3 regions of the Streptomyces canarius genome follow, and region 2 is predicted to be linked to each of the others. Evidence: riboswitches for the same ligand, from Rfam matches in the RefSeq annotation. Region 2 holds a riboswitch; each other region holds the start of a gene.

Region 1 (9,698 bases), on a different contig from region 2:
CATCACCGACGCGCAGCCGGCCTCGGCCGCCCGCTCGGCCCAGCGGCGGGCCTCGGCCGAGCCGTACGCGGCGACGCCCGGCATCACCCGCTCCCCGCCGATCGCGGCCACGGCGGTCTCCACCACCCGGGCGCGCTCCTCGGGGGTGAGCACCTGGTACTCGCCGAGCGAGCCGTTCGGCACGACGCCGTCGCAGCCGTTCGCGACGAGCCAGGCGCAGTGCTCGGCGTAGCGGTCGTGGTCGACCGAGAGGTCGGCGCGCAGCGGGAGGGCGGTGGCGACGAGGATGCCGCGCCAGGGGCGGTGCTCAGAGTTGCTCATGGTGATCCCTCATTCAATGGGGTGTGACATATTACTGAGCGGTTCAGAAGGCCGGTTCGGGATGGGACCTGCCGCGGCCTCACTCCGTCTCCGGCAGGGCGGCCAGGACGCCGAGCGGTACCGGCCGGGCGAACGGCCGCCGTCCGGCGGTGAGCGGGCAGCCGGCCAGGCCCGCCACCGCGGGCGCGCACATCCGCCCCTGGCACCAGCCCATCCCGGCCCGGGTGAGCAGCTTCACCGTGCGCAGGTCTCCCGCGCCGAGCGAGTCGACGGCCCCGCGCACCTCCCCGGCGGTGACCTCCTCGCAGCGGCACACCACCGTCTCGTCCCGGACCCGGTCCGCCCAGCCCGCCGGCGGGGCGTACACCGCGTCCAGGGCCGTGGCGAACGCGCGCAGCCGGGTGCGGGTCCGGGCGGCGGCGCCCCAGCCGCCCGGGTCGGGGGCGGTGCCGCGCAGCCGGGCGGCGGCCGAGCGCCCGGCGATGTGCCCCTCGGCGAGCGCGAGCGCCGCGCCGCCGACGCCGGTGGCCTCCCCGGCGGCCCAGACGCCCGGCACGTCGGTGCGCTGTTCGGCGTCGACCCGTACGGCGGTGCCGGACAGGGTGCAGCCGAGGGTCTCGGCGAGGTCGGTGTGCGGCAGCATGCCGTGGCCCACGGCCAGGGTGTCGCAGGGGATGCGCCGGGCGCTGCCGGGCCGCGGGCGTCCGTCCCGGTCCAGCGCGGCCACCGTCACCGCCTCCAGCCGGTCGGTGCCGTGCGCCGCCACGACGGTGTGCCGGGCCAGGGTGCGCACGCCGTGCCGCCCCAGCCGGGCCGCGTAGCCGGCGCCCTCGGCGAGTTTGCCGGGCTGTGCGGCCAGGGCCGGCGCCCGGCGCAGCAGCGCGCCGGGACCGGCGGACTCCACCAGCGCGGCGACCCGCGCGCCGGCCGCGGCGAGCCCGGCGGCCACCGGCAGCAGCAGCGGTCCGGTCCCGGCCACCACCACCCTGCGGCCGGGCAGCACCAGACCGCCCTTGAGCATGGCCTGCGCCCCGCCCGCCGTGACGACGCCGGGCAGCGTCCAGCCGGGGAAGGGCAGCACCCGCTCGTAGGCGCCGGTGGCGAGCAGCACCGCGTCGGCGTGCACGGTGACGCCGTCCTCCTGGGCGGGGCCGAGCAGGGCGTGCACGGCGAACGCTGCGGAGGCGGAGTCCCGTACGACGCACCAGACGTGATGGTCGGTCAGATGGGTGATCCGGCCGGCCGTGCGGTGCCGGTCCAGGCCGTCCCGCAGCCGCTCCCAGGTGCGCCACTGGTGGTGCAGGGCCTGCGGCCGGCGGGCGCCGAGGGCGGCGGCGGGCTGCCGGTAGAACTGTCCGCCGGCCCGGTCGGCGGCGTCGACCAGGGTCACCTGGACGCCCCGTGCTGCCGCCGCCAGCGCCGCGGCGAGCCCGGCCGGGCCCGCGCCGACGACGGCGAGGCGCGGTCGTTCAGTCATCGTCCCGGCCCGTCCCCTCCTGCGTGCGGATGTCGTCTCCCGGGCGCACCGGAACCAGGCAGGCCCGTTGGTTGGGGCGGCCGTTGACGGTGACCAGGCAGTCGAAGCACACCCCGATCCCGCAGAACACCCCGCGGGGCCGCCCGGCGTCCCGTGTGCTGCGCCAGGACGTCACGCCCGCCGCCCACAGCACCGCCGCGACCGTCTGGCCCGGCAGCGCCTCCAGGGGCCGGCCGTCGAAGGTCACGGTGTGGGCGGGACCCGGCCGGGCCCGGGTCAACTCCCTCGGATTCACTGGACGTCGCCTCCCTCGGTGTCGAACCGCTCCGGCCGGAACGGCGTGAGGTCCAGCTCCGGCGCCTTCCCGGTGAGCGTCCGCGCGATCAACCGCCCGGTGCCGGGGGCCAGTCCGATGCCGGCGCCCTCGTGCCCGCAGGCGTGGAACAGGCCGGGCACCCGCGGATCGGGCCCGATCGCCGGCAGATGGTCCGGCAGGTACGGCCGGAAGCCCGCGTACGTGCGCAGCGCGCGGACCCCTCGCAGGAACGGGAACAGCCCGATCGCCCCGGCGGCGAGCGCCCGCATCGCGGTCAGCGACAACGACCGGTCGAAGCCGACCCGTTCCCGGGTGGCGCCGATCAGCACCGGACCGGCGGCCGTGCCCTCCACGACCGGTGAGCTGCGCAGCGCGGCCGAGTCGCTGGCCACGTCGGCCACGTAGTCCGCCGCGTACACCTTGTGCCGGACCATGCGCGGCAGCGGCTCGGTGACCAGTACGAAGCCGCGCCGGGGGAGCACCGGCAGCCGGACGCCGGCGAGCGAGGCGAGGTCGCCGCCCCAGGTGCCGGCCGCGTTCACCACCGCCGGTGCGTGGATGTCGCCCCGGTCGGTGCGGACGCCGCGGACGGCTCCCCGCGCGGTGCGCAGCACCCCGGTCACCGTACGGCCGGTGTGCAGGGCGGCGCCGGAGGCGCGGACCAGGTGTGCGGCCGCCAGCGCGGGCATGACCTGGGCGTCCTGCGGGTAGTGCACCGCGCCCGCCATGCCGGGCGCCACGTGCGGCTCCAGCTCGGCGACCTGGTCGGCGTCGACCGGTACGGCGGTGACGCCGGCGGTCCGCTGGTCCGCGGCGAAGTCCCGCAGGGCGGTCAGGGCGCCGGGCGTGGAGGCGACCACGAGGCCGCCCTTGGGTTCGTACTCGATCGCGGCGCCCAGTTCCCCCGCCAGCTCGGCCCACAACCGGGCCGACAGCAGCGCGAGTTCGAGTTCCGGGCCCGGCTCCTTGTCGGAGACGAGGAGGTTGCCCTCGCCGGCTCCGGTGGTACCGCCGGCCACCGGGCCCCGGTCCACCAGTCGTACGTCGAGTCCGGCGCGCGCGGCGTACAGGGCACAGGCCGCGCCCGTCATTCCGGCCCCGACGACCACGACATCGCAGGTCAGTAGCTTCGCCACGCCAGTACTATGTCACATGTTTCTCTCCCTGAGGAGTACCCGGCGCCGACCTCGATCCCCAGGCGTGGACGCCCCCTTGACGTCGTACGGAGCCCGATCGACACTCCAGGGAGGGAATCCTAGTGAACAGGTAGGGAATCATGACGCGCCGCGCAACGGGCACCGGCCGGACCGGCCGGACGCCCTTGTGCGCCCCCCTGCTCACCTCCCGTCGCCACATCGACCTCCAGCGCGTGTGCAGCGCGATCAGCCGCCACCGCTGAGCCGGGCCGCCCCTCCGCCCCCACCGACCGGTCACGCCCGTGCCGGCGCGCCCCTTCGCACACCCACCACCCGGGGAGACGCATGTCCATCACTCCGCTCGCCGCCGTCCCGTCCACCCGCGGTACCGCGCCCGTCTTCCGAGGCCGGATCGGCCGGGACGCGCGCAGCGGCCACTACGCCGTGCCGCACCGCTACCGGCTCCATCTGTCGACCGCCTGCCCCGACGGGCTGCGCCTCGCCGTCGGCCACAGCCTGCTCGGCCTGGACGACCGCTGTCCCGTCACCCTCCTGCCCGCTGTCCCGGACTGTCCCGGCGGCGGCCACGCCGTGCTCCGCCCGCTCTACGAGGCGAGCGCCCACCACTACACCGGCCCGGCGCTCGCGCCCGTGCTCAGCGACGACTGGTCCGGACGCATCGTCAGCACCCACACCCCCGACATCCTGCGCGACCTGGACCGGTTCCGGCCGGGCGGCGACGCCCGCCTGTACCCCTCCGGCCTGGAGTCCGTGATCGAGGCCGTCGAGCGGATGTGCGCCGAGGGCATCGAGGAGGCCGCGCAGGGCGCCGGCCGCGCCGGTGCCGACCCCGCCGAACGGGCCGCCGCCCTCGACGTGCTGCTGGACACCCTGGGCCGGCTGGAGCGGCGGCTGAGCGGCGCGGAGTACCTGGCCGACGACCGGCTCACCGCCGCCGACATCGAGCTGTGGGTCACCCTCGTGCAACTCGACACCGTCCACCGCTGCCACCTCGACGCCTCCGCCGTGCACCGCATCGTCGGCCACCACGCCCTGTGGGCCTACGCCCGCCGCCTGGCCGCCCACCCCGCCTTCGGCCGCCACCTCGACCTCGACGGCATCGCCCGCCGCCACCACGGTCGCTGCCAGGGCCTGGAGGCCGCCGGAGCCGCTGTCCAGATCCTGGACTGGGCAGGCCACGCCGCGGATGCCCCGGACGCTTCGCGCAGGTGAGAGCGGGCCGCCGAGGTCCACTGGGCGGACGGCCGTTGACATTCGAACGGGCAACTGCCTTACTTACGGCTCAGAACGGTCATGAGCGTCAGCGCCAAGCCCTGGCTCGCTGACCGGCAACCCTCGCACCGCGGTGGGGTGCCCCAGGTGACGACCGGACCGGATGACGTTTTCGGTAAGCGCGAGGCCCCACGGGGCCGGAACAGTGACAGGTGACGCCATGTACGCAGCTCCCAGGACGGCCGCGAGCCGCCCCCAGGGCTGCGTACCGTCGTACGCCGGTCTCCTCGTCGCCGACCGCGCCGTCGATCTGCTCCGCGTGAACAGCGCACTGTGTACCGCACCGGGCTCTGCCCGCTGTCAGGGCTGACGTCTCCTCCCAGCCCCCGCGTTCCCGCCGCACACCGTCCGTCCGGTGTGCCGTTGTCCGCCCAGCCCCCGGTTCCGCGCCTGTTAGTGCGCCGCCTCGTGCCCCAGTGCCGTCGTGGCCCACCTCCGCTCCCGCGCGGCCCCGGGGTGACCGACTCCGCCGGAGCCCGCCATGAGTGAACCCGCAGGCGCCGCCGTCTCCCTAGCCGAGGCGCCGGCCCCCGCCGACACACCGTCAAAACCCCTGTCCGCCCAGCCGGTCCAGCCGCTGCGCCGGCCCGGCCGGTGGATCGTCACCGCCGCCGTCCTCGTACTCGTCGCGCAGATCCTGCACGGACTGGTCACGAACCCCTTCTACCAGTGGGACCGCTTCCGCTACTGGTTCCTGCGCCCCACCGTCCTCGACGGCCTCCTCGTCACCCTCGAAGTCGCCGCGCTCAGCGCCGTCCTGGGGCTCCTCGGCGGCATCCTGCTGGCACTCGCCCGGCTCTCCGGGAGCCCGGTTCTGCGCGCGGTCAGCTGGACCTACACCTGGCTGTTCCGCTCCGTACCGCTCATCGTCGTACTGATCTTCCTCTACAACTTCAGTGCCCTGTACAAGACGTTGAGCCTCGGCGTGCCGTTCGGACCCGCCTTCGTCACCTTCGACGAGTCCCGGCTGGCCACGGACATGACGATCGCCGTCATCGGCCTCAGCCTCAACGAGGCGGCGTACGCGGCCGAGGTGGTCCGCGGCGGCATCCTCTCCGTGGACCAGGGACAGCACGAGGCCGCCGCCGCGCTCGGCCTGCCCCGGGGCTACCAGTTCCGCAGGATCGTCTTCCCGCAGGCCCTCAGGTCCATCACCCCGAACTACGTCAACCAGCTCATCGGCCTCATCAAGAGCACGTCCCTGGTCTTCTACGTGTCGCTGCTCGACCTGTTCGGCACGGTGCAGTCGATGGGCAGCACCTACCCCGGTGACGTCGTGCCGCTGCTGATGGTCGCCACCGTCTGGTACCTGATCCTCACCAGCGCCGTGTCCGTCGTCCAGTTCTACGTCGAGCGGTACTACGCCCGGGGCGCCACCCGCACCCTGCCGCCGACCCCCTTGCAGAAGGCCCGGGCCGTCCTCGCCGGCCTGCGGGCCCGGCTGAGCCGGGAGGCCGCCGTATGACCACCGCGCAGACCCTGCCGAAGGCCGCCCCCGCCGCGCTCGAAGTGCACGGCGTCCACAAGTGGTACGGCTCCCACCGCGTCCTCGACGGCATCGACCTGACCGTCCGCCCCGGCGAGGTCACGGTGATCCTCGGACCGTCCGGCTCCGGCAAGTCCACGCTGCTCAGGGTCGTCAACCACCTGGAGAAGCCCGAGATCGGCCACGTCAGCGTGGGCGGCGAGCTGATCGGGGTGAGGCGGCACGGGGACCGGCTCAGGGAACTCAGCGAGCGCGCCATCCTCGCCCAGCGCAGCCGGATCGGCTTCGTCTTCCAGAACTTCAACCTCTTCCCGCACCTGACCGTCCTGGAGAACGTCGCCGCGGCCCCCGCCGCCACCGGCGGGCTGACCAGGGCGGCGGCGCAGGAACTCGCCCGGGAACTCCTCGACCGCGTCGGCCTCGGCGACAAGACCGGCGCCTACCCGCGGCAGCTGTCCGGCGGCCAGCAGCAGCGCGTCGCCATCGCCCGCGCCCTCGCCCTGCGGCCCGGGATCATCCTCTTCGACGAGCCGACCTCGGCGCTCGACCCCGAACTCGTCGGCGAGGTGCTGGCCGTCATCAAGGACCTGGCCACCAGCGGCACCACCCTCGTCATCGTCACCCACGAGATCGGCTTCGCCCGCGAGGTCGCCGACCGGGTCGTCTTCATCGACGGCGGCCGGATCGTCGAACAGGGCCCGCCCGGCGAGGTGCTGGACCGGCCCCGGCACGCACGGACCCGGGAATTCCTCGGCAAGGTGCTCTGACCGCGCCGCCCGGCAGGGTGCTCCGGCTCTGCCGCTCAGGCCCTCCATGACCACCACCCCCCACCGCACTCCCGTCGCTCACCGCCCTCATCAGCGAGACAAGGACAGCCACGCCATGCCCAGCCACCTCTCCCGACGCGCCGTGTTCCGCGGCATCACCGCGGCGACCGCCGTCGCCACCCTCGCCACCGGGCTCGCCGCCTGCGGAGGTGACAGCGAGGCCGTCACCAAGACCGACGCCACCGGCACGGTGACCGTGGGGCGGCTGTCCAACGGAGCCGCCGAGGAGACCGCGCTCAAGGTCTCCGAAGTGAAGTCCATCAGCGCCGAACTGCCCGCCTCCGTGCGCAGGAGCGGCAAGCTCGTCATCGGCGTCGGAGCCCTGCCCTCGGGCTCCGCGCCGCTGAACTTCGTGGGCAGCGACCAGAAGACCCTCACCGGCTCCGAGCCCGACCTCGGCCGCCTGGTGGCCGCGGTCCTCGGCCTGAAGCCCGAGATCAGGAACTCCACCTGGGAGAACCTCTTCGTCGGCGTCGACAGCGGCAAGGTCGACGTGGCGTTCTCCAACGTCACCGTCACCGAGGAACGCAAGCGGAAGTACGAGTTCGCCTCCTACCGCAAGGACAACCTGGCCTTCGAGGTGCTGAAGAAGAACTCCTGGAACTTCGACGGCGACTACGAGAACCTCGCCGGCAAGACGGTCAGCGTGGGCGCCGGCACCAACCAGGAGAAGATCCTCCTGGAGTGGAAGGCCAGGCTGGCCAAGGAGGGCAAGAAGCTCACCGTCAAGTACTTCCCGGACCAGAACGCCACCAACCTGGCGCTGAGCAGCGGAAAGATCGACGCCTTCCTCGGTCCCAACCCCGCGGTCGCCTACCGTGCCCGGCAGACCGCGAACACCCCCAACGCCACCCGCAACGCGGGCACCTTCTCCGGTGCCGGCGAGACGCTCCAGGGCCTGATCGCCGCGACCGCCAAGAAGGACAGCGGACTCGCCAAGCCGCTCGCCGACGCCCTGAACCACCTGATCGAGCACGGGCAGTACGGCAAGTGGCTGGCCGCCTACGGCCTCTCCAACGAGTCCGTGGCGAAGTCGGAGGTCAACCCGCCCGGGCTGCCGCTGGACAACTCCTGACGGGACGTCGCTCCACCGACATGGAGTCAACAGAGGGGATCGCTTCCGTGGCCCACCCGACCGACGTCCGCCCAGGCGCGGCCCCGCTCCTGCCCGCCGACCCCGTCCTGGACAACGCCGTCTGGGCCGCCCTCACCGGCCCGCACGCCCATCTCGCCGACCGGTACGGCCGCGCGGCCCGCTACCGGCCGGAGACCTACGCCTTCGCGGCGCTCGCCGACCCGGCGGACCCGGCGGCCTGGGCCGACCTGCACACGCTCGTCGGTCCGGGAAACCCCGTACGGGTCAAGCCGGTCGAGCGGGTTCCCGACGGCTGGGAGGTGCTCGGCGAGGGCACCGGAGTCCAGCTCGTGGACACCGCGCTGCGGGCCGAGCCGGACCCGCGGGCGGTCCGCCTGGGAGCCGACGACGTTCCCGAGATCCTCGATCTGGTGGCCCGCACCCGGCCGGGCCCGTTCCTGAGCCGGACCGTCGAGATGGGCACCTACCTCGGCATCCGGCACCGAGGCAGGCTCGTCGCCATGGCGGGGGAGAGGCTGCGGCCGCCCGGCTGGACCGAGATCAGCGCCGTGTGCACCGACCCCGCGTACCGCGGCCGGGGACTGGCCACCCGGCTGGTGCGCGCGGTCGCGGCCGGCATCCGGGACCGCGGGGACACCCCGTTCCTGCACGCCGCCGCCGACAACACGCCCGCGATCCGGCTCTACGAGTCGATCGGGTTCACCCTGCGCCGCCGCTCCCGCATCACGCATCTGCGCAGCCCGGGAACAACCGGCGCCGGCCGGACGTTGGACGTCACGACGAGATCCGCCAGGCGGACGCCGACCCGGCCCGCCGAGCCCGACGGACGGAGGTGACGGCCGTGACCCGAGTGCCCCCGCGGGCCCGCCCGCCGCGCGCCCCGCACCCGTACCGGTCCGTCCGTCTGCACTCCCGGCCGCACATAGACCTCCAGCGCGTGTCCGCCGCGCTCTGTCGCCACTGACCCCTTCCCGGCCCCCGCCCCGGCCCGGGGCTCCTCCCGCCGCGCCCGCCCGTGGCCGACGCCGCCCGCCCGGCCGCCGCCGGCCACGCGAGCCCTGCGTTCTCGTACGGACATCAAGGAAGGCACCGACGTGTCCTCAGCTCCTGCCGCACCCCTGCACCTCGCCGTCGCCCTGGACGGCACCGGATGGCACCCGGCGTCCTGGCGCGAGCCGGTCGCCCGCCCCCACGACCTGTTCACCGCCGGCTACTGGACCGACCTGATCACCGAGGCCGAACGCGGCCTGCTCGACTTCGTCACCATCGAGGACGGCCTCGGCCCGCAGTCCTCCCGGATCCTCACATCCGACGAGCGCACCGACCAGGTCCGCGGTCGGCTCGACGCGGTCCTCATCGCCTCCCGCGTCGCCCCGGTCACCCGGCACATAGGCATGGTCCCGACCGTGGTCGCCACGCACACCGAGCCGTTCCACATCTCCAAGGCGATCGCCACCCTCGACTACGTCAGCACCGGACGCGCGGGCCTGCGCGTGCGGACCGACTTCCGCCCGGACGAGGCCGCGCACTTCGGCCGGCGCACCATCCCCCGGATCGACGGCTTCGACGCCCCGGACGCGCAGGCGACGATCACCGACCTGTTCGACGAGGCCGCCGACTACGTGGAAGTGGTCCGCAGGCTCTGGGACAGCTGGGAGGACGACGCGGAGATCCGCGACGCGGCGACCGGCCGCTTCATCGACCGGGACAAGCTGCACTACATCGACTTCGAGGGCCGCTGGTTCA
Region 2 (9,698 bases):
GGCCCGTTTCCACCCGCTCCCGGTGGCCGCGGTCGACCGGATCACCGACGACTCCGTCGCCCTCACCTTCTCCGTCCCGCCCGACCTGCGCGAGGAGTACCGGCACGCCCCCGGCCAGCATCTCGCGCTGCGCCGCCGGGTCGACGGCACGGAGATCCGGCGCACCTACTCGATCTGCTCCCCCGCCCCCGATCCGGACGGCGAGGGCCCGGACTGCCTGCGGGTGGGGGTGCGGCTGGTCGAGGACGGGGCCTTCTCGGCGTACGCGCTGAAGGAGATCAACGTCGGGGACGAGCTGGAGGTGATGACCCCGGCGGGCCGCTTCACGCTGGAACCGGCGCCGGGCCTGTACGCGGCGGTCGTCGGCGGCAGCGGCATCACCCCGGTGCTGTCCATCGTCGCCACGCTGCTGGCGCGCGAGCCGGCGGCCCGGTTCTGTCTGATACGCGGCGACCGCACGGCCGCGTCGACGATGTTCCTGGAGGAGGTCGCCGACCTGAAGGACCGCTATCCGGAGCGGCTCCAGCTGGTGACCGTGCTCTCCCGGGAGGAACAGCAGGCGGGCCTGCCGTCCGGCCGCCTCGACCGGGAGCGGCTCACCGGGCTGCTGCCCGCGCTGCTGCCGGTGGGCGAGGTGGCGGGCTGGTTCCTGTGCGGGCCGTACGGGCTGGTGCGGGGCGCGGAGCAGGCGCTGCGCGCACTGGGCGTGGCCCGGGACCGGATCCACCAGGAGATCTTCCACGTGGACGCGGGCTCGGCCCCGGCGGCCACGGCTCCGGCGCCCGCGCACAGCACCGTCACCGCACGGCTCGACGGCCGCGGCGGCACCTGGCCGGTGCGGGAGGGAGAGTCGCTGCTGGAGACGGTGCTGCGCAACCGGCCCGACGCGCCCTACGCCTGCAAGGGCGGGGTGTGCGGGACCTGCCGGGCCTTCCTGGTCACGGGCGAGGTCCGCATGGACCGCAACTTCGCGCTGGAGACGGAGGAGACGGAGGCCGGGTATGTGCTGGCCTGCCAGTCCCATCCGCTGACGGAAAGGGTGGAGCTGGACTTCGACCGCTGAGACCCGCGGGACCGTTCCCTTCTCCTGAAACCTGTTCTATCTTGACGGACCGTCAGATCGTCTGACCGTCGGCACGCCAGACCGGCACACCGGCACACCGGCACACCGGCACACCGCCGGACGATCGGACGACCTGATGACCGGATCACCGGATCACCGGACCCGCCAGGAGGACAGGCCGTGGACTTCACCTTCAGCGAGGAGCAGCAGGCGGCGGCCGAGGCGGCGCGCGGGGTGTTCGCCGGGGTCGCGCCGGACGCGGTGCCCAGTCCAGCGCTCACCATCGGCGCCGTCGCCGAGGGCTTCGACCGGGCGCTGTGGTCCCGGCTCGCCGACGCGGACCTGCTGAGCCTGCTGCTGGCCGAGGCGCACGGCGGTGCGGGTCTGGACGCCATCGCGCTGTGCCTGGTGCTGCGCGAGGCCGGCCGGGTGCTGGCCCGGGTGCCGCTGCTGGAGCACTGCGCCGCCGCGGCGGCCGTGCAGACCTACGGCAGCCCGGAGCTTGCGGACCGGCTGCTGGTCCAGGCAGGCCGGGGCGAGCTGGTGCTGACCGTCGCGGCACAGGGCCGTACCGGCCACGACCCGGCCGAACTGGCCGTCACCGCACGGCGGGAGGGGCGGACCTGGCTGCTGGAGGGGGTGCAGACGGCGGTGCCGTGGGCGTTCGACGCGGACCTGGTCGTCGTACCGGCGCACGTCGAGGGCACGGCCGGCGATGCGGCCGTGCTGGCGCTGGTGCCGCGCGAGGCGGACGGGCTGGTACTCGCGGAGCAGGTCTCCACCAGCGGTGAGCGGCTGGCCGAGCTGCGGCTGCGGTCCGTGCGGGTCGGGCCCGGTGAGGTGATCGAGGCCGACGGCGCCTGGGAGTGGCTGCGCGGGCTGCTGGTCACGGGCACCTGCGCGCTGGCACTCGGGCTGGGCGAGCGGGTGCTGCGGATGACCGGTGAGTACACCGGCAAGCGGGAGCAGTTCGGGTATCCGATCGCGACGTTCCAGGCGGTGGCCGTGCAGGCCGCGGACCGGTACATCGATCTGCGAGCCATGGAGGCCACCCTGTGGCAGGCCGCGTGGCGGATCGCCTCGGGGGCGCCGGGGGCGCTGCCCGTCGCCGGGGACGTCGCCGTGGCGAAGATCTGGGCGGCGGAGGGGGTACGGCGGGTGGTGCAGACCGCCCAGCATCTGCACGGCGGGTTCGGCGCGGACACCGACTACCCGCTGCACCGCTATCACGCCTGGGCCAAGCACCTGGAGCTCTCGCTCGGCCCGGCGGCGGCGTACGAGGAGGGGCTGGGCGACCTGCTGGCCACCCATCCCCTCGGCTGACCGGCGCCCGGCTGACCGGCGCCCGGGAGGCCGGGCATCAGGGGCCGGGACCGGGGGCCGAGAGGCCGGGAATCCAGGGCTGGGGACCGGCGCCCGGGAGGCCCGGGGCTACAGGACGAAACCCGGCTTGCCGTCGTCGGTGATGACGGGGCGGCCGGCCGCCTGCCAGTGCTGCATGCCGCCGTCGACGTTCACCGCGTCGACGCCCTGCTGGACCAGGTACATGGTGACCTGGGCGGAGCGGGCGCCCGAGCGGCAGATGACGTGGACGCGTCCGTCCTGCGGGGCGGCCTCGGTCAGCTCGCCGTAGCGGGCCACGAACTCGCTGAGGGGAATGTGCAGGGCTCCCCCGGCGTGGCCCGCCTGCCACTCGTCGTCCTCGCGGACGTCCAGCAGGAAGTCGCCGTCCTTGAGGTCCGTGACCTGGACCGTGGGCACACCAGCTCCGAAATTCATGGCTCCGACGCTACCCGAAGCGAGGGTCGGTTCAGTCCTGCCCCAGCAGGGCGGCCAGTTCCGCCTCCCGCTGGGTGATGTCGGCGCGCAGCCGGCCGGCGATCTCGTCGAGCAGTCCGTCGGGGTCGTCCGGCGCGAGGCGGAGCATGCCGGCGATCGCGCCGTCCTCCAGTTCGCGGGCGACGAGGGTGAGCAGTTCCTTGCGCTGGGCGAGCCATTCGAGGCGGGCGTACAGCTCCTCGACGGGGCTGGGGCGGCGCTCCGGCGGTACCGGTCCGGCGGCCCACTCCTCGGCCAGCTCCCTGAGCAGGGCCTCGTCGCCACGGGCATAGGCGGCGTTGACCCGGCTGAGGAACTCCTCGCGCCGCTTCCGCTCCGCTTCCTCCTGGGCCAGGTCGGGGTGCGCCTTGCGGGCCAGCTCGCGGTAGAGCTTGCGGGCCTCCTCGCTGGGCCGCACCCGTTGCGGGGGCCGCACCGGCTGGTCGGTGAGCATGGCGACGGCCTCCGGGAACAGGCCGTCACCGTCCATCCAGCCGTGCAGCAGCTCCTCCACGCCCGGGATCGGCGTCACCTGGGCACGGGCCTCAGCTGCGCGGCGGATGTCCTCGGGGTCGCCGGTGCGGGCGGCCTTCGCCTCGGCGATCTCCGCGTCCAGCTCCTCGATGCGGGTGTAGAGCGGGCCGAGTCGCTGTTCGTGGAGGCGGGCGAAGTTCTCGACCTCGACGCGGAAGGTCTCCACGGCGATCTCGTACTCGATCAACGCCTGCTCGGCGGCCCGTACGGCCTGTTCCAGCCGTTCCTCGGGGCGGGGGGCCTGGGACTGGCCGGCTTCCGGGGTTGTCACCCGCCCAGCGTAGCCGTTGCCCCGGCTCGGCCCGGGCGCGGTTCCCGCGCTTCCGGCACACCACCCCTCGGACCCCGCCACGCCACCCCTCGAACCCCGGGACACCACCCCTCGGACCCCGACAAACCCCCGTTTCAAAGCCGTCCCGCCCCCGCCCGGGAACCCGCACCTCCGCTCCCGGGGAACCCCCCTCACAGCCGCACCCCGCCCCCGGGACAGCCCTCACAACCGCCCCTCGCCCCCCGGAGCCGCCCTCAGACCCCCAGCTCCGCCTCGATCCGCCCCGCCCTGATCCCCGCGACCAGCTCGGCGTGGTCCGCCTCCGTGCGGTCGGCGTAGGCGACGGCGAACGCGGCCATCGCCTCGTCCAGTTCCTCGTTCTTGCCGCAGTAGCCGGCGACCAGCCGGGGGTCGGCGCTGTGGGAGTGGGCGCGGGCCAGCAGGGCGCCGGTCATGCGGCCGTAGTCGTCGATCTGGTCGGCGGCGAGGGCGGCCGGGTCGACGCTGCCCTTGCGGTTGCGGAACTGCCGCACCTGGTACGGGCGCCCCTCGACGGTGGTCCAGCCCAGCAAGGTGTCGCTGACGACCTGCATCCGCTTCTGCCCGAGGACCACGCGGCGCCCCTCGTGTGGCACCGCGGGCGCCTCGAAACCGGCCGTGACCAGGTGCGGGACGAGCGCGGAGGGACGGGCCTCCTTCACCTGGAGGACCAGGGGCTCGCCACGGTGGTCGAGGAGCAGGACGACGTAGGACCGGGTGCCGACGCTGCCGGTGCCGACCACCCGGAAGGCGACGTCGTGCACGGCGTGCCGGGCGAGCAGCGGGTGGCGGTCCTCGCCGAGGGTGTCGACGTACGACTCCAGGGACGCGGCGACCGCGGCGGCCTCCGCGTCCGGTACGCGGCGCAGCACCGGCGGCGCGGGCACGAACCGGCGTCCGCCGTCCGGCACCGGCTCGGTCGACTTCGCGGCGAACCGGCCGCTGGTGTTGGCCCGGGCCTTCTCCGAGACCCGCTGGAGCGTGCCGAGCAGGTCGTGGGCGTCGGTGTGGGAGACCAGTTCCTCGTCCGCGATGGCGTTCCAGGCGTCGAGCACGGGCAGCTTGGCGAGCAGCCGCATGGTACGGCGGTAGGCACCGGCCGCGTCCTGGGCCGCGGCGCGGCAGGTGTCCTCGTCGGCGCCCGCCTCGCGGCCGGCGAGCACCAGCGAGGCCACGAGCCGCTTGAGGTCCCACTCCCAGGGGCCGTGCGCGGTCTCGTCGAAGTCGTTGAGGTCGATGACGAGGTCGCCGCGGGCGTCGCCGTACAGCCCGAAGTTGGCCGCGTGGGCGTCACCGCAGATCTGGGTGCCGATCCTGGTGGTGGGGGTGCGCGCGAGGTCGTACGCCATGAGTGCGGCGGAGCCGCGCAGGAAGGCGAAGGGGGTGGCCGCCATCCGGCCCACGCGCAGCGGGGTCAGTTCGGCGATGCGGCCGGCGTTGGACTCGGCCACCGCGCTCACCGCGTCGGGGCGGGCGGCGTCCAGCTCCAGCGTGCGGTGGGCGGAGCGCGGCACACCCGTCCGGAGCGCCTTGCCCTCCTCCTTCGGCGAGCCCTGCGGCGGCCAGGCGGCGAACCCGCGCACCCGGGGCAGGCGGCGTGCGCCCCGGTCCGCCGCGTCCGTCGCTCCTACATCGGTTCCGGTCACCGCGACCGCCTTCCCCGCACGGCCCGCCCGCCTTCGAACAGGCGACGGTACGAACATCAACTCGGGGAGACCGTACAGCCGGTGGCCGAAAACCGTCAGCACCCTGGGGAAACTCAGCGCGCCCGCGGGTGAAGACCCTCAAGACCCTGAAGGCCCTGAAGGCCCTGAAGGCCCTCAAGACCCTGAAGATTCTCAAGACCTGAAGACCCTCAAGGCATTGAAGGCCCTGAAGGCCCTGAAGGCCGCTCTGTAGCCCGCCACCCGAGTGTCAGTGCCTCTTCGGCGCCGAAGCAGGTGAGCAGCCTCCATGCCGGCGCCGACCAGGCGAACACCGCGTCCTGCCCGAACTCCCGTCCCAGCGCGCGCGCTTCGTCGTCGCTCAGGCCGACGATCGCCGCGCTCTCCTCGGTGTGCCGGCCGTCCGGGTCACCGCCGACAGCGGGCCACCACGGAAGTCCCCGCCGGCGCAGCAGGCCGAGCAATTGCCGATGCGCGCGGTCGTTGTGCTGCCGGGAGGCGCGGGTGCCCCGGGGGTTGTGGGCCGTGACCACGTGGATGGTCTCCCCGTGCGGGACGGGGAACCGGCCCACCACCACCCCGGGCGGTGCCGGGGTGATGCGGACCGGTCCTCCGGGCAACTCCACGTCCACGACGGCCTGCTGGTAGAGGCCCCACTGGGACGTTCGCGTGATCGGGTTGCCGGCGGTCATGAGGGTCTCCGTCCGAGAGGGACCCCCTTACCCGCCGGGCAGGGAGATCCGCGCTTACCCCCACGGGACCGTGGGGGCCCGGTCTTCCCTGGAGGGCACCTTGCGCGGTGAGCGAGGTTGCCAGCCGACGCTCGTCCAGGGGCGCGATCGGCTTCGTGACCGAGGCGGATCCTGGCACGGGGCCCGGCGCAAAGTCCAGCCCAGGACCCGTGGCTGACGTCGCATCCGCCGTCACATGACGGCCGTGTACCCCTTCCACCCGGTGGCGATCTTCACTCGGCCCCCGAACGAGCCCTTGCCGTTGCCGTTGTAGCGCCACACGGTGCCCGCGGTGTCGCGGGCCACGAGGTCCGCGCGGCCGTCGCCGGTGAAGTCGCCCGCGCCGACGACCGCGTTGTAGGAGGCGCCCCAGTCGGCGAACACCTTGACGCGGGCCTTGAAGCCGCCCGTGCTCGTGGTGGTGGCCTCGTACCGCCACAGCTCGTTGGACTTGTCCTGGACGAGGAGGTCGCCGCGGCCGTCGCCGGTGAGGTCACCGGCGCCGACGATCTTCTTGTAGCCGGTCCAGTGGGAGGCGATCCTCGTGCGGGCGGAGAGCCTGCCGTTCGCCGCGCCCTTGAAGAGGTAGACGTCCCCGGTCGAGGACTGGCGGCCGATCAGGTCGGGCCGGCCGTCGCCGTTGACGTCGCCGGGTGAGGTCAGGACGTCGTACGCGTTCCAGCCGGAGGTGCCGAGCGAGGTGTACGGCGTGGCGGGCGTCGGGGCCTTGCCGCAGGCCGGGCGGTAGGCCCGCAGGGCGCCGCCGGTGCGGACCAGCACGTCGTTGCAGTGGTCGCCGTCCAGGTCGCCGAACGGCACGATCCGGGCGGTGGCCGGCCAGCCGGAGCCGGAGACCGTGCCGCCCAGCGTGCCCGTACCGGTGCCGCGCCGGACGGTGAGGGTGCCGGAGGAGCTGAGGGTGAGGACGTCACCGACCCCGTCGTTGCCGGCGTAGTCGCGCGGTGCCGCCGTCCCGGCGGTCACCTTGACGTCTCCGGAGAGGGTGAGCGCGGCGCCCCGGCCGTCGGCGGGCCGGGCGGTGAGGGTCCAGGTGTAGGCGCCGTTGGCGACCAGGCGACCCGCGGTGTCCCTGCCGTCCCAGGCGGCCGTCAGCAGGCCCCGGGCCGTGCCGCCGGAGAGCGTACGGACGGTGGCGCCGGACGTCTTCCGGCGGACGGTCACCTTCCAGTCGGCGGCGGGCTTGGACAGCCACCAGGTGCCGGACCAGTGCGCGGAGCCCGCGGTGACCGTGGCGTCGACGGCCGTGAGGGGGGACGCCGGGACGCCGGCCGGCACGACGTGCACGCGCTGGTCGCGGTCGGCGTAGGCGACGCCGCCGCCGAAGCGGTCCACGGTCCAGCTGCTCCCGGCCCCGGTGTTCTCCTGGCCGAGGTCGGTCCAGTCGGCCAGCTCGCGGCTCGGCAGGTCGGTGTGACTGCCGCCGGCCGGCAGCCCGTTGTGCAGGTCGAGCAACCTCAGCCCGCTGTCCGACTGGGTGCCGGGAACCCGCTCGACCAGGTATCCGTCCCCGAGCAGGACCCGGCTGTCCGGGGCGGTGGAGGTGCGCTTGGTCGTGCGGTCGTACAGGCCCGCGCCGTGTACGTCGCCCCAGGCGTCCCGGCAGACCCAGTAGACGAAGCGGCCCACGGCCTGGAGGTCGGACGGGGTGCAGCCGTCGCGGGTGGTGAAGGACTCGACGGCGGTTCCCGCGGGGAGCCGGGTGGCCGTGACCTTCCCGCCGCTCGCCGCGCCGCTCCACAGGGTGTTCCCCCACACGGCCGCGGCGACCCGGTCCCGCTTGAGCAGGACCTTGCCCGCCCCGGCGGTGGCGAACCCACCGATGTACTGCTTGCCGGAGGAGGCGCCGTCGACGACGGCGTACCGCCCGGAGAGGTCCGTGAGCTCCGGGGAGTCGTCGCCGGTGTCGAGGGTCGGGCCCCAGTCGACGGCGCCGTTGGCGCGCAGCATGGTCAGGCCGGACTCGGTGGAGTCGCGGCGGCCGTGGCGGCCGGTGCCGTCGGCGAACATCCGGATGCAGCGGGGCGTGGTCTCGTCGCAGAAGCCGTCCCAGCCGCTGACCAGGCCGTCCACGGTGGTCCGTGCGGGGCTCGGGGTGCCGCTCGTGGTGAGCCAGGTGCTGCGGTAGGCGCCGAGGATCGTGTGCGGCTCGTAGAGCGTGCTGTTGTCGGCCGTGGTGAGGATGCCGCTGCCGAGGGAGAGTCCGTGGACCTGCGCGGGCATCGGCTGTACGGCGGTCAGGCGGCTGCGGGTGACCGAGCCGTCGGCGCCCTGGGCGACCCGGTACACGCCCCAGTCGAGGTCGCCCCGGTCGACGTACGCCGCGGCGCCCGCCACCAGGACGGAGCCGTCCGGGGCCTGGACGAGCTGATGGGCGGCCGGGTCCATGACCTTGGTCAGGGCGGTGTCCGAGCCGTCGGACGTGAGGGCGAACAGGGGCTGGCCCCGGTACTTGTCGTCACCCGGCGACATCGGCTCGACGCCCAGCAGTGCCGAGCCGACGACGCCGTAGGCGGCCTGGTACGTCAGCGAACTCGTCTCCAGGGTGCGGGGTGTGGCGGCCGGGTCGGCCCGGTCGAGCAGGTCCGCCTTGCCGCGTCCGGTGCGCAGCCGCAGCACCGTGCCGGGGCTCAGCCGGAAGCCGGTCACCTCCCAGGCCTCCTGCGGATCGGGCCGGTCGGGCAGCGCCTCCGCCACGCCGGTGGCGAGGTCGACGATGCTCCAGTGGCTGCCGTCCTCCGTCTGCCAGCGCAGGATGACGGACCGTGCGTCACCGTCCTCGACGCGGATGTCGTGGGCGCCGCCGGGCAGCCCCGTCACCGGCGTCCGGCGGACCTCGCCGTCGTCGGCCCTCAGGAGCTGGTAGGCGTCCGGGTTCCCGGCGAGGTCGCTCGTGCTGGTGAGCACGGTGTCGCCGAACGTGCCCTCGTACGTGTGGCCCTCGGGCACCGGCACCACCGCGCTGCCGGTGCCGGGCGTTTCCGCGCCTCGCACGAGCGTGACCTGCGCGTCCTCCTCCGAGTAGAGGGCGACGGTGTCCGACCCGTCCCCGTAGTGGCCGGGTTCGAAGGAGACGTCCCCGCGGTAGGAGCCGTTGTCGATGTCGTACTGGAGCGGGACCGGCATGCGCTGGTCCAGCGCGGTGGTGGCGCCGGTGGCGTAGTCCGTCCACAGGAACCGGTCGTCGCCCTCCTGCACCCACAGGAAGCCGCTGGTCCCGGCGTTGAGGATCCGGGTGAACCGGGGGACGGCCCGCGCGGCGGCGGGCAGGACGAGTTCTCCCGCGGAGACCGTGGGCGCGGCCGGCGCGGCCGTCGCGGGCGTGTTCGCGAGGGGCAGGGCGAGGCCGAGCGCCGCCGCGAGGACGGCCGCGGTGCGTCGTGCCGGGTGTGATGCGGGCTGGGGTCTGTGCCGGTGCGTACCGAGTCGGGCCACCGTTCCTCCAGGGAGCAGGGGTGGCATGGGCGGAGGTACGGCAACGCTCTGGCATCCCCTCCGGCCCCCCGGCCGCTCCCCCCACGCGCGCGTGCGGAGAAGGCTAACAGCATGGACATGACGCC
Region 3 (9,698 bases), on a different contig from region 2:
GCCCGGTGCGGGACTCGGCGAGGTAGACCTCGCCCATGCCGCCCGCTCCCAGTCTGTGCGTGGTGGCGTACGGGCCGATGTGGCGCGGATCTGTGGCACGCAGCGGCTGCACTGACGGGGTCCCCCTGTCCGACGTGGTGTCAAGGGGAGGTTATAGCGCCGTTCAGACCGCGGGCACGCAGCGGCCGTCCTCCGTGCGGTACTGCCACTTCGCGCCCTCCGTCACCAGTTCCCTGACGGCGTTGACGAAGCGCTCCACGTGCTCGTCCGGCGTGCCCGCGCCGAAGCTGACGCGGATGGCGTTGAGGGACTTCTCGCCCGGGGCCGCCTCGGGGGCGCCGCACTCGCCCTGGGTCTGCGGGTCGCTGCCGAGCAGGGTGCGGACCAGGGGGTGGGCGCAGAAGAGGCCGTCGCGGACCCCGATGCCGTACTCGGCGGAGAGCGCGGCGGCGAAGTGCGAGCTGTTCCAGCCCTCGACGACGAAGGAGATGACGCCGACGCGCGGGGCGTCGTCGCCGAAGAGGGACAGCACGCGCACCTCGGGCACCTCGGCCAGGCCCTCGCGGACCTTGGCGATCAGGTGCTGTTCGCGGGCGACGAGGGTGTCCCAGCCGGCCTCGGTGAGGGCCTTGCAGGCGGAGGCGATGGCGTAGGCGCCGATGACGTTCGGGGAGCCCGCCTCGTGCCGGGCCGCGGTCTCGTGCCACTCGACGGCCACGCCGCCGTCCTGGCGCCGGGTGACCTTGCGGCTGGCGCCGCCGCCCGCGAGGTACGGCTCGGCCGCCTGGAGCCAGTCGGCGCGGCCGGCCAGGACGCCGGAGCCGAAGGGGGCGTACAGCTTGTGGCCGGAGAAGGCGACCCAGTCGACGTCCAGGTCACGCAGGTCCACCGGGTGGTGCGGGGCCAGCTGGGCGGCGTCCAGGACGATGCGGGCGCCGTGGGCGTGCGCGGCGGCGGCCAGTTCACGCACCGGCCACAGCTCGCCGGTGACGTTGGAGGCGCCGGTGACGCAGACCAGGGCCGGGCCGTACGGGTCACGGCCGGCGAGGGCCCGCTCCAGGGTCTGCACCGCCTGCCGCGGGGTGCGCGGGGCGTCGAGGCAGGTGACCCGCGCGTCCTGCCAGGGCAGCAGGGAGGCGTGGTGCTCGGTCTCGAAGACGAAGACCTCGCAGTCGGCCGGGATCACCCGGGCCAGCAGGTTGAGGGAGTCGGTGGTCGAGCGGGTGAAGATCACCTGGTCGGCCGGGCGGCAGCCGAGGAACTCGGCGACCGTCTTGCGGGCGTTCTCGAACAGGTCGGTGGAGAGCTGGGAGAGGTAGCCGGCGCCGCGGTGGACACTGCCGTAGTACGGGGCGTACGCGGCGACGTCGTCCCAGACGCGCTGGAGGGCGGGGGCGCTGGCCGCGTAGTCCAGGGCGGCGTAGCTGACTTCGCCGCCGGTGACCAGCGGAACGGTGACATCTCGCCCCAGAACGGGCAGAGGGGTGCAAACGGACTGGTCGGCGGCAGCGGTGGAGACGGACATGGCGGAACTCCCGTGAGAGGAAGGCGAAGAGAGAAAAAGGGGTGTGCGGAGGCGGGGCTCTGCGGCCCTAACGCATTCGCTTGCTCACGGAGGACTCCCTCGAACGACCAGGACCCCTGGTGTGTGAGGGGTCCGCGCTTGCCGTAGGCCTTGCTGCCGTACGACCTGGTCTTCACCCGGGGCACCCCGCCACGGACGGAGGGTTGCCGGACAGTCGGCCGGGGCCTCATGACTGTCACTCATGACCTGGTACAGGAACGTACTGAAGTGATCGTCGTCCCGCAACCCGTGTCCGGATCGCGGGACGACTCCCGGGGGCGTCAGGCGTTGCTGACGGCCACCCAGCGGTCCAGGGTGCGCTTGGCCGCGCCCGAGTCGATCGACTCCGCGGCCCGCGCCATGCCCGCGCGGATCTGCTCGGTGAGCGGCGCGTCCGCCGGCTCCAGGGCCACCAGCGCCGCCGCCGAGTTCAGCAGGACGGCGTCCCGTACGGCCCCCCTCTCGCCGTCCAGCAGCCGGCGGGCGACCGCCGCGTTGTAGGAGGCGTCGGCACCGCGCAGGGCGTCCACGGGGACGAGGTCGATGCCGGCCTCGCGCGGGTCGAAGACCTCCTCCGTGACCTTGCCGTCCCGGACCACCCACACCCGGGAGGTAGCGGTGACGGTCAGCTCGTCCAGGCCGTCGTCGCCCCGGAAGACCAGCGCGGAGTTGCCGCGCTCGGCGAGGACACCGGCGACGATCGGCGCCATGCGGGGATCCGCGACCCCGACGGCCTGCGACCGCACCTGCGCGGGGTTGGTCAGCGGGCCCAGCACGTTGAAGGTGGTCCGGATGCCCAACTGGCCGCGCGCGGCGGCGACATGACGCAGGGACGGGTGGAACCGCACCGCGAAGCAGATGGTGATGCCGGCCTCCTCGGCCACCTCGGCCACCCGCTGCGGGGTCAGGTTGAGGTTGACGCCCAGCTTCTCCAGGACGTCGGAGGAGCCGGAGGCGGAGGACGCGGCGCGGTTGCCGTGCTTGACGACCTTCGCCCCCGTGCCCGCGACGACGATCGAGGACATGGTGGAGATGTTCACCGTCTTCGCGCCGTCGCCGCCGGTGCCGACGATGTCCACGGCCGGGCCGGGCACCTCGATGACGTTCGCGTGCGCGTACATCGTCCGGACCAGTCCGGTGATCTCCTGGACCGTCTCGCCCTTGGCCCGCAGCGCCACCATGAACCCGGCGATCTGCGCGTCGGTCGCCTCCCCGCGCATGATCAGGTCCATCGCCCAGGCGGTGTCGTCGGCGGACAGGTCCCGGCCGTCCAGCAGACCGTTCAGCAGGGCGGGCCAGGAGCGGCCCGCCGCGGTGTCGCCTCCAGCGGGGGTCACAGCGCTCATCAGCCGCTCCTTGAACAGGTTCCTGCTACGTCGTACACCACCCTATCCAGCCGGGCGGCACGGCGAAGGGCCCCGTCCGGGTTGCGGACGGGGCCCTTCGGCGTGGCGTGGCGACGCGGGGATCAGTGGTGGCCGTGGCCGCTCGTGATCTCCTTGTACTCCTCGACGGTCGGCTTCGGGATCTGGTTGTCCTCGCCGAAGTAGGCGTTGGACAGCTTCGCCCGCAGCTTCTGAGAGGCCGGGACCTTGCGCTCGACACCGTTCTCGTCGACCGTCGGACCGATCTCGGCCGGCTGGTACTGGTCGTGCGAGGTGAGCGTGTGCAGCTGCTCCTGGCTGAGCGGCTCGTGCACCTCGATGAACTCACCGTGCGGCAGTCGCTTGATGATGCCGGTCTCGCGGCCGTGCAGCACCTTGTCGCGGTCGCGGCGCTGGAGACCCAGGCAGATCCGCTTGGTGGCGATGAAGGCGAGGACCGGACCCACGAAGTAGGCGATCCGGACGAACCAGGTGACCGCGTTGATCGACAGGTGGAAGTGCGTGGCGAAGATGTCGTTGCCGCCACCGATCAGCATCACGAAGTACACGGTCAGCCAGGCGACACCGAACGCCGTACGGGTCGGGGCGTTGCGCGGGCGGTCCAGGATGTGGTGCTCGCGCTTGTCGCCGGTGACCCAGGCCTCGATGAACGGGTACACCGCGATCGCGCCGAGGATCACGCCGAACAGCATCAGCGGGATGAACACGCCCAGGACCAGCGTGTGGCCCCAGAAGTTGATCTCCCAGCCCGGCATGGCGCGGATCAGGCCCTCGGCCATACCCATGTACCAGTCCGGCTGGGCGCCGGTGGACACCTGGTCCGGACGGTAGGGGCCGATGGCCCAGATCGGGTTGATCTGCGCGACGGCCGCGAGGGCCGCGAGCGCACCGAAGACCAGGAAGAAGAAGCCGCCGGCCTTCGCCATGTACACCGGCAGCAGCGGCATGCCGACGACGTTCTTGTTCGTCTTGCCGGGACCCGCGAACTGCGTGTGCTTGTGGTAGAAGACCAGGATCAGGTGGCCCACCACCAGGCCCAGCATGATGCCCGGCAGCAGCAGGATGTGGATCGAGTAGAAGCGGGCCACGAAGTCGCCGCCCGGGAACTCGCCGCCGAAGAGGAAGAACGAGATGTACGTGCCGACGATCGGCACGGACAGGATCGCGCCCTCCATGAAGCGGACACCGGTGCCGGAGAGCAGGTCGTCCGGGAGCGAGTAACCGGTGAAACCGGTGAACATGCCCAGGACGAACAGCAGGAAGCCGAAGAGCCAGTTGACCTCGCGCGGCTTGCGGAACGCGCCGGTGAAGAACACGCGCATCATGTGCACGAACATGCCGGCGATGAAGACGACCGCGCCCCAGTGGTGGATCTGCCGGATGAGCAGACCACCGCGCACGTCGAAGGAGATGTGCAGGGTCGAGCTGAACGCCTCGGACATCAGCTGTCCCTGGAGCGGGACGTAGGAGCCGTGGTACTCCACCTCGTTCATCGACGGGTGGAAGAACAGCGTCAGGTAGACACCCGTCAGGATGATGATGATGAAGCTGTAGAGGCAGACCTCACCCAACATGAACGACCAGTGGTCGGGGAAGATCTTGCGCATGTTGGCCTTGGCGAGGGAGTAGATCCCGAGCCGGCCGTCGGCCCAGTCGGCGAGACGCTCGCCGGCCGGTGCCTTCCCGCGCGGGCGGGAGGTCTCGTTCGCTGAAGTACTCATCCGCGCTCCCAGAATGCAGGACCGACGGGCTCCTCGAAGTCGCCGAGCGCCTGGAGGTAACCCTCACTGTCCACACCGATGCGCAGCTGCGGCAGGGCGTGGCCGGCGGGACCGAAGATCACTCGGGCGCCGTCGGAGAGGTCGAAGGTGGACTGGTGGCACGGGCACAGCACGTGGTGCGTCTGCTGCTCGTACAGGGAGATCGGGCAGCCGACGTGGGTGCAGATCTTCGAGTAGGCGACGATGCCCTCGTGCGACCACTCCAGCTCGCGCTTGTCCTTGATGTTGCCCGGCTGGAGCCGGACGATCATCAGGGCGGCCTTGGCGATCTCCGTCTGGAACTCCTCGGAGTGCTCCTCCAGGCCGTCCGGCTTGGCGAAGGTGAGCGAGCCGACGACGACGTCCTCGGGACGCAGCGGCTGGTTCGTGTTCATGTTGACCAGGCGCTTGCCCTTGGCCCACATGGTGTGGCGGAGCTTGGTCCCCGGCGCCGGGCCGAGACCGCCGAGCAGCATGACACCGGAGAGCGGCACCAGGGCCAGCGCGCCGAACATCGTGTTGCGGATCAGCTTGCGGCGGCCGAGCGCCGACTCCTTGGCACCCTGGCGGAAGTCCGCGTGGACCTTCGCCCGGACGTCGGAGGGAGCCTCGATCGCGTGCCGGTCGTCGGCGATCTCCTCGTCGGACATCAGGGTGCGGGCCCAGTGGACCGCGCCCGCGCCGATGCAGAACAGCGCCACACCGAGGGTCAGGCCGAGCGCGAAGTTCATCGCGCTGATGTGCCCGATCGGGAAGACGAAGATCTGCTTGTCGTTCGGGATGGCCAGGTACGCGACGATGAAGCCGATGGTGGCCAGCATCGACACCGTGAACAGCAGGGCCACCACGCGCTCGGACCGCTTGGCGGCCCGCTCGTCGATGTCCTGGATCCGGTGCTCGTGCGGCGGCAGCCCCGGGTCCGCGAACGGGTTCTCCTCGTCCGCGATCCCTACCGCGCCGTGCGCGTGGTCCTGCTCAGCGGGCAGGTTCTCTTCTGGAATGTCTTGGCTACTCATGACTTCTTGGCCTTTGCGGTCCGAGCGGCGACCCAGACGGCGACCACGATGAGCGTGCCGAGGCCGAAGATCCAGCCGAACAGACCCTCACTGACCGGCCCGAGGCCGCCCAGCTCCAGACCACCCGGGTTCTCGGTCTTGTCGCCGTTGACCGCGTTGAGGTACGCGATGATGTCCTTCTTGTTCTTCTCCGACAGCGTGGTGTCGGGGAAGGACGGCATGTTCTGCGGGCCCGTCTGCATGGCCTCGTAGATGTGCTTCGGAGCGACACCCTCCAGGTCCGGCGCGAACTTGCCCTTGGTCAGGGCACCGCCCTTGCCGGTGAAGTTGTGGCACTGCGCGCAGTTGGTGCGGAACAGCTCGCCACCCTTGGCGATGTCCGCGCCCGCGGGGCCGTACTGCTGCTTCGTGGGCACACTCGGGCCGGCGCCCAGCGAGGCGACGTACGCGGCGAGCTGGTCGATCTGGGCCTGCGAGTAGATGTTCTTCTTGCGCGGGACCTGGGCGCCCTGCGAGGTGGCGGCGGGCATACGGCCGGTGCCGACCTGGAAGTCGACGGCCGCGGCGCCCACGCCGACGAGGCTCGGGCCGTCGGAGGAGCCCTGGCCACCGGTGCCGTGGCAGCTGGCGCAGCCGACCTCGTAGAGCTTCTTGCCCTCCTTGATGGTCAGGGACTGGGAGGTTTCATCGGCCTGCGCCTTGCCCGCGGGCGCGAACGCGGCGTAGAGCCCCCCAGTGGCCGCCAGCGCGAGGAGTAGGACGACGACCGCCGCCAGCGGATGGCGTCGTCGTACGGAGAGCTTTTTCACGGATTACCCCGGTGTCAGGATCTTCTGCGTCGGTGCTTCTGGATGTGCGGGAGCGGTCCCGGCTACTTGATCAGGTAGATCGTGGCGAAGAGGCCGATCCAGACGACATCGACGAAGTGCCAGTAGTAGGACACGACGATGGCGGCGGTCGCCTGCTCGTGAGTGAACCTCTTGGCCATGTAGGTGCGGCCGAGGACCAGCAGGAAGGCGATGAGACCACCCGTCACGTGCAGGCCGTGGAAGCCGGTGGTCAGGTAGAACACCGAGCCGTACGGGTCGGAGGACAGCGAGATGCCGTCCTTCTTCACCAGCTCCGTGTACTCGTAGATCTGACCGCCGATGAAGATCGCACCCATGATGAAGGTGAGGATGAACCAGCCACGGAGCTTCTTCACATCGCCGCGCTCGGCCGCGAACACGCCGAGCTGGCAGGTGAGGGAGGAGAGCACCAGGATCGTGGTGTTCGTGGCGGAGAAGGGCACGTTGAGTGCCTCCGCCATCTCCTTCCAGTGAGCTGGTCCGGTCACCGACCGGAGGGTGAAGTACATCGCGAAGAGGGCCGCGAAGAACATCAGCTCGGAACTCAGCCAGATGATGGTTCCGACGCTGGTGAGGTTCGGCCGGTTGACCGACGGGTGCGCGTGCCCGGTTTCTACTGTCGTTGCTGTCGCCACGACCGACATTATGTCGGTCGCTTATCTCGCGCTCACTCCGGGGGGTGCCGTTCGGAGTGTTGCCACCCGCCGGACCGGTGTTGACGTGGTGTTCACGGGGACGATGGCGGGAGTAACATCCGCCGGAACGGGCCTGCCCGTCCTGTCCGTACGACGCTGACGTCTCGGAGGAACAATGCAGCCGACCGCCACGGTGCTGGTCTACAGCGACGACTCCAACACCCGCGAGCAAGTACGGCTGGCCGCCGGGCGTCGGCCGGCGCCCGACGTCCCCCTCGTCGAGTTCGTGGAGTGTGCGACTCCGCAGGCGGTGCTGCGGGAGCTGGACAAGGGCGGCATCGACGTCTGCGTGCTCGACGGCGAGGCCGTGCCGATGGGCGGCATGGGGGTGTGCCGGCAGATCAAGGACGAGGTGTTCAACTGTCCGCCGGTGCTGCTGCTCATGGGACGGCCGCAGGACGCGTGGCTGGCCACGTGGAGCCGGGCCGACGCGGCGGTCACCCTGCCGGTGGATCCGATGGAGTTCGCCTCCTCCCTGGCCTCTCTGCTGCGTCAGCGGCGCCTGGTGGGCGCCTAGCGGGGCGGGGCGCCGGGTTCGTGGGCGAGTGCGGGCCGGTGGGTCCTCCTCGCGCCGTTCCCCGCGCCCCTTCATCACGCCGCCGCCGGCTGGACGCGTAGCGCGTCCCCCGGGGCCGGGCCGTCCGGTTTGCCGTTGAAGAGGGCGCTGCCCTGGCGCCACTTCTGCCAGTCGACGTTCCAGTCGCCGAAGCCGTTGCCGAAGGGTTCCATGTCGTCGCCGTTGGAATTGACGACCTTGACGATGTCGCCCTCGCGGACGGTGTCGAAGAACCACTCGGCGTTGGACGTGCTCATCCCGGTGCAGCCGTGGCTGACGTTGGCGTACCCCTGCGAGCCCACCGACCAGGGGGCGGCGTGGACGTACTCGCCGGACCAGGTGACCCGGGTGGCGTAGTAGACCGGCAGGTCGTAGGAGTCGGCGCTGCCCTCGGCGATGCCGACCGTGGTGCCGCGCATGCGTACGAAGTACTGCTTGGCCAGGACGACCTTGACGCCGTTGCGGGTCTCGAAGCCGGGCTTGCCCGTCGTGATGGGGATCTGGTTGATCTCCTGGCCGTTCTTGTAGACCGTCATCTGGTGCGTGGCGGCGTCCGTGAGGGCCTCGATCCTGTCACCCGTGGTGATCTTCAGCGGCTTGGCCGTGCCGCCCCACAGCCGGTCGCCGATCTTGACGCCCTCCAGGTTGCTGTGCACCTGGATGGTGGCGTGAGCGGGCCAGTACTCCTTGGGCCGGTAGTGGAGTTCCTTGTTGTCAACCCAGTGCCAGGCACCCTGCACGGCCGGCGCGGAGTCCACCCGGAGGGCCTGTTCCACGACGGCGCGCTGTGCCTTGTCCTTGATCTCGTGGTCGAGCTGGGCCGTGATCGGCTGGCCGACGCCGTAGGTGCCCTTCTCCGGCCCGAACGTGACGTTCAGGCGCTGCTTGGTGGTCGGCTGGCTGGTGTCGAACGTGAAGACCTTGCGGCCGGGCGCGCCGTCCTCGTCCTCGGTGCTCACCGTGACCGTGTAGTGGGCGTTGGCGGCCAGCGGGGAGGTGCTGTGCCAGCGGCTGCCGTCGGCGGCGAGTTCGCCCGCCACATGGCGCCCTGTGGAGTCCTGGGCGGTGACGTCCGTGATACGGCCCTCGTCGCCGTCGGCGGTCACCTCCAGGGGCTTGTCCGGGTCGGCCCGCTTCCCCGCTTCGGTGGGGCCGTTGAAGGAGATCTGGCCCGCTGCGTCGTACGGCTTGGCCGACAAGGGGTTGCCGTCCGAACCGCAAGCGGTGACGCCCGCGCCGAGGGCGGTCACCAGCAGCGTGCAGCTGACGACGGTGCGGGTCCGCGGAGTGTGGTTCATATGATCACGCTATGAGATGAAGGGCTCACCGGCATGGCAGGTAACTCGTACGAGCGAACGACACTGCGCCAGAAGGAGGACACCGCGGAGGGGGCGCGCAGGACACGCCGGAGCAGCCGGAAACGCCGGGAGCCCGGACCCTCCTGATGGGGGGTCCGGGCTCCCGGAGTACTGCCGCGCGTTCTACTGGGTGCGGTTCTCACCGTGGTAGTACTCGAACACCCAGCCGAAGAGGCCGACCACGATGAACGGGGCGGCGAAGTAGATCAGCCACCAGCCGATCGCGATGCTGAGGAAGGCGACGGCGCCGCCGAAGCCCAGCATGAGCGGCTGCCAGCTGTGCGGGCTGAAGAAGCCCAGCTCGCCCGCGTCGTCCGCGACGTCGGCCTCCTTGTCGTCCTGGGCGCCCGCGTCGACCCGCCGGGCCGTGAAGCCCAGGTAGAAGCCGATCATGACGCTCAGACCGAAGGCCAGGAAGAGCGCGGTGGTACCGGCCGGCTCCTTCGACCACACGCCATACACGATGGCCATGATCAGGATGAAGACGCTCAGCCAGATGAACATCCGTCCCTGGAT

What was found. Region 2 has a riboswitch for S-adenosylmethionine ahead of IE294_RS20090 (DUF3293 domain-containing protein). Riboswitches for the same ligand answer to the same signal wherever they lie in the genome.
Region 1: it holds a riboswitch for S-adenosylmethionine, as region 2 does, so the genes downstream of both, IE294_RS24860 (amino acid ABC transporter permease) here and IE294_RS20090 (DUF3293 domain-containing protein) in region 2, are expected to answer to the same signal.
Region 3: it holds a riboswitch for S-adenosylmethionine, as region 2 does, so the genes downstream of both, IE294_RS08885 (aminotransferase class V-fold PLP-dependent enzyme) here and IE294_RS20090 (DUF3293 domain-containing protein) in region 2, are expected to answer to the same signal.

Annotation. Positions count from the first base shown of each region.
Region 1 is NZ_BMVN01000018.1:102,760-112,457, forward strand. Features, by position in the region: gene IE294_RS24835 (dihydrodipicolinate synthase family protein) at 1-321, opposite strand, end outside; gene IE294_RS24840 (FAD-dependent oxidoreductase) at 401-1,798, opposite strand; gene IE294_RS24845 ((2Fe-2S)-binding protein) at 1,791-2,093, opposite strand; gene IE294_RS24850 (NAD(P)/FAD-dependent oxidoreductase) at 2,090-3,250, opposite strand; gene IE294_RS49075 (putative leader peptide) at 3,391-3,513, shown strand; gene IE294_RS24855 (glutathione S-transferase C-terminal domain-containing protein) at 3,596-4,483, shown strand; SAM riboswitch class IV at 4,561-4,671, shown strand; gene IE294_RS24860 (amino acid ABC transporter permease) at 5,025-6,008, shown strand; gene IE294_RS24865 (amino acid ABC transporter ATP-binding protein) at 6,005-6,796, shown strand; gene IE294_RS24870 (ABC transporter substrate-binding protein) at 6,912-7,931, shown strand; gene IE294_RS24875 (GNAT family N-acetyltransferase) at 7,979-8,788, shown strand; gene IE294_RS49755 (putative leader peptide) at 8,803-8,916, shown strand; gene IE294_RS24880 (LLM class flavin-dependent oxidoreductase) at 9,047-9,698, shown strand, end outside.
Region 2 is NZ_BMVN01000013.1:82,684-92,381, forward strand. Features, by position in the region: gene IE294_RS20065 (2Fe-2S iron-sulfur cluster-binding protein) at 1-1,063, shown strand, start outside; gene IE294_RS20070 (acyl-CoA dehydrogenase family protein) at 1,244-2,386, shown strand; gene IE294_RS20075 (rhodanese-like domain-containing protein) at 2,495-2,824, opposite strand; gene IE294_RS20080 (hypothetical protein) at 2,874-3,686, opposite strand; gene IE294_RS20085 (DUF2252 domain-containing protein) at 3,941-5,428, opposite strand; gene IE294_RS20090 (DUF3293 domain-containing protein) at 5,581-6,081, opposite strand; SAM riboswitch class IV at 6,127-6,242, opposite strand; gene IE294_RS20095 (FG-GAP-like repeat-containing protein) at 6,313-9,573, opposite strand.
Region 3 is NZ_BMVN01000004.1:422,516-432,213, forward strand. Features, by position in the region: gene IE294_RS08880 (serine/threonine-protein kinase) at 1-112, opposite strand, end outside; gene IE294_RS08885 (aminotransferase class V-fold PLP-dependent enzyme) at 164-1,525, opposite strand; SAM riboswitch class IV at 1,655-1,772, opposite strand; gene trpD (anthranilate phosphoribosyltransferase) at 1,846-2,910, opposite strand; gene qcrB (cytochrome bc1 complex cytochrome b subunit) at 3,033-4,670, opposite strand; gene qcrA (cytochrome bc1 complex Rieske iron-sulfur subunit) at 4,667-5,725, opposite strand; gene qcrC (cytochrome bc1 complex diheme cytochrome c subunit) at 5,722-6,534, opposite strand; gene ctaE (aa3-type cytochrome oxidase subunit III) at 6,597-7,217, opposite strand; gene IE294_RS08915 (response regulator) at 7,384-7,785, shown strand; gene IE294_RS08920 (L,D-transpeptidase) at 7,860-9,122, opposite strand; gene IE294_RS08925 (cytochrome c oxidase subunit 4) at 9,306-9,698, opposite strand, start outside.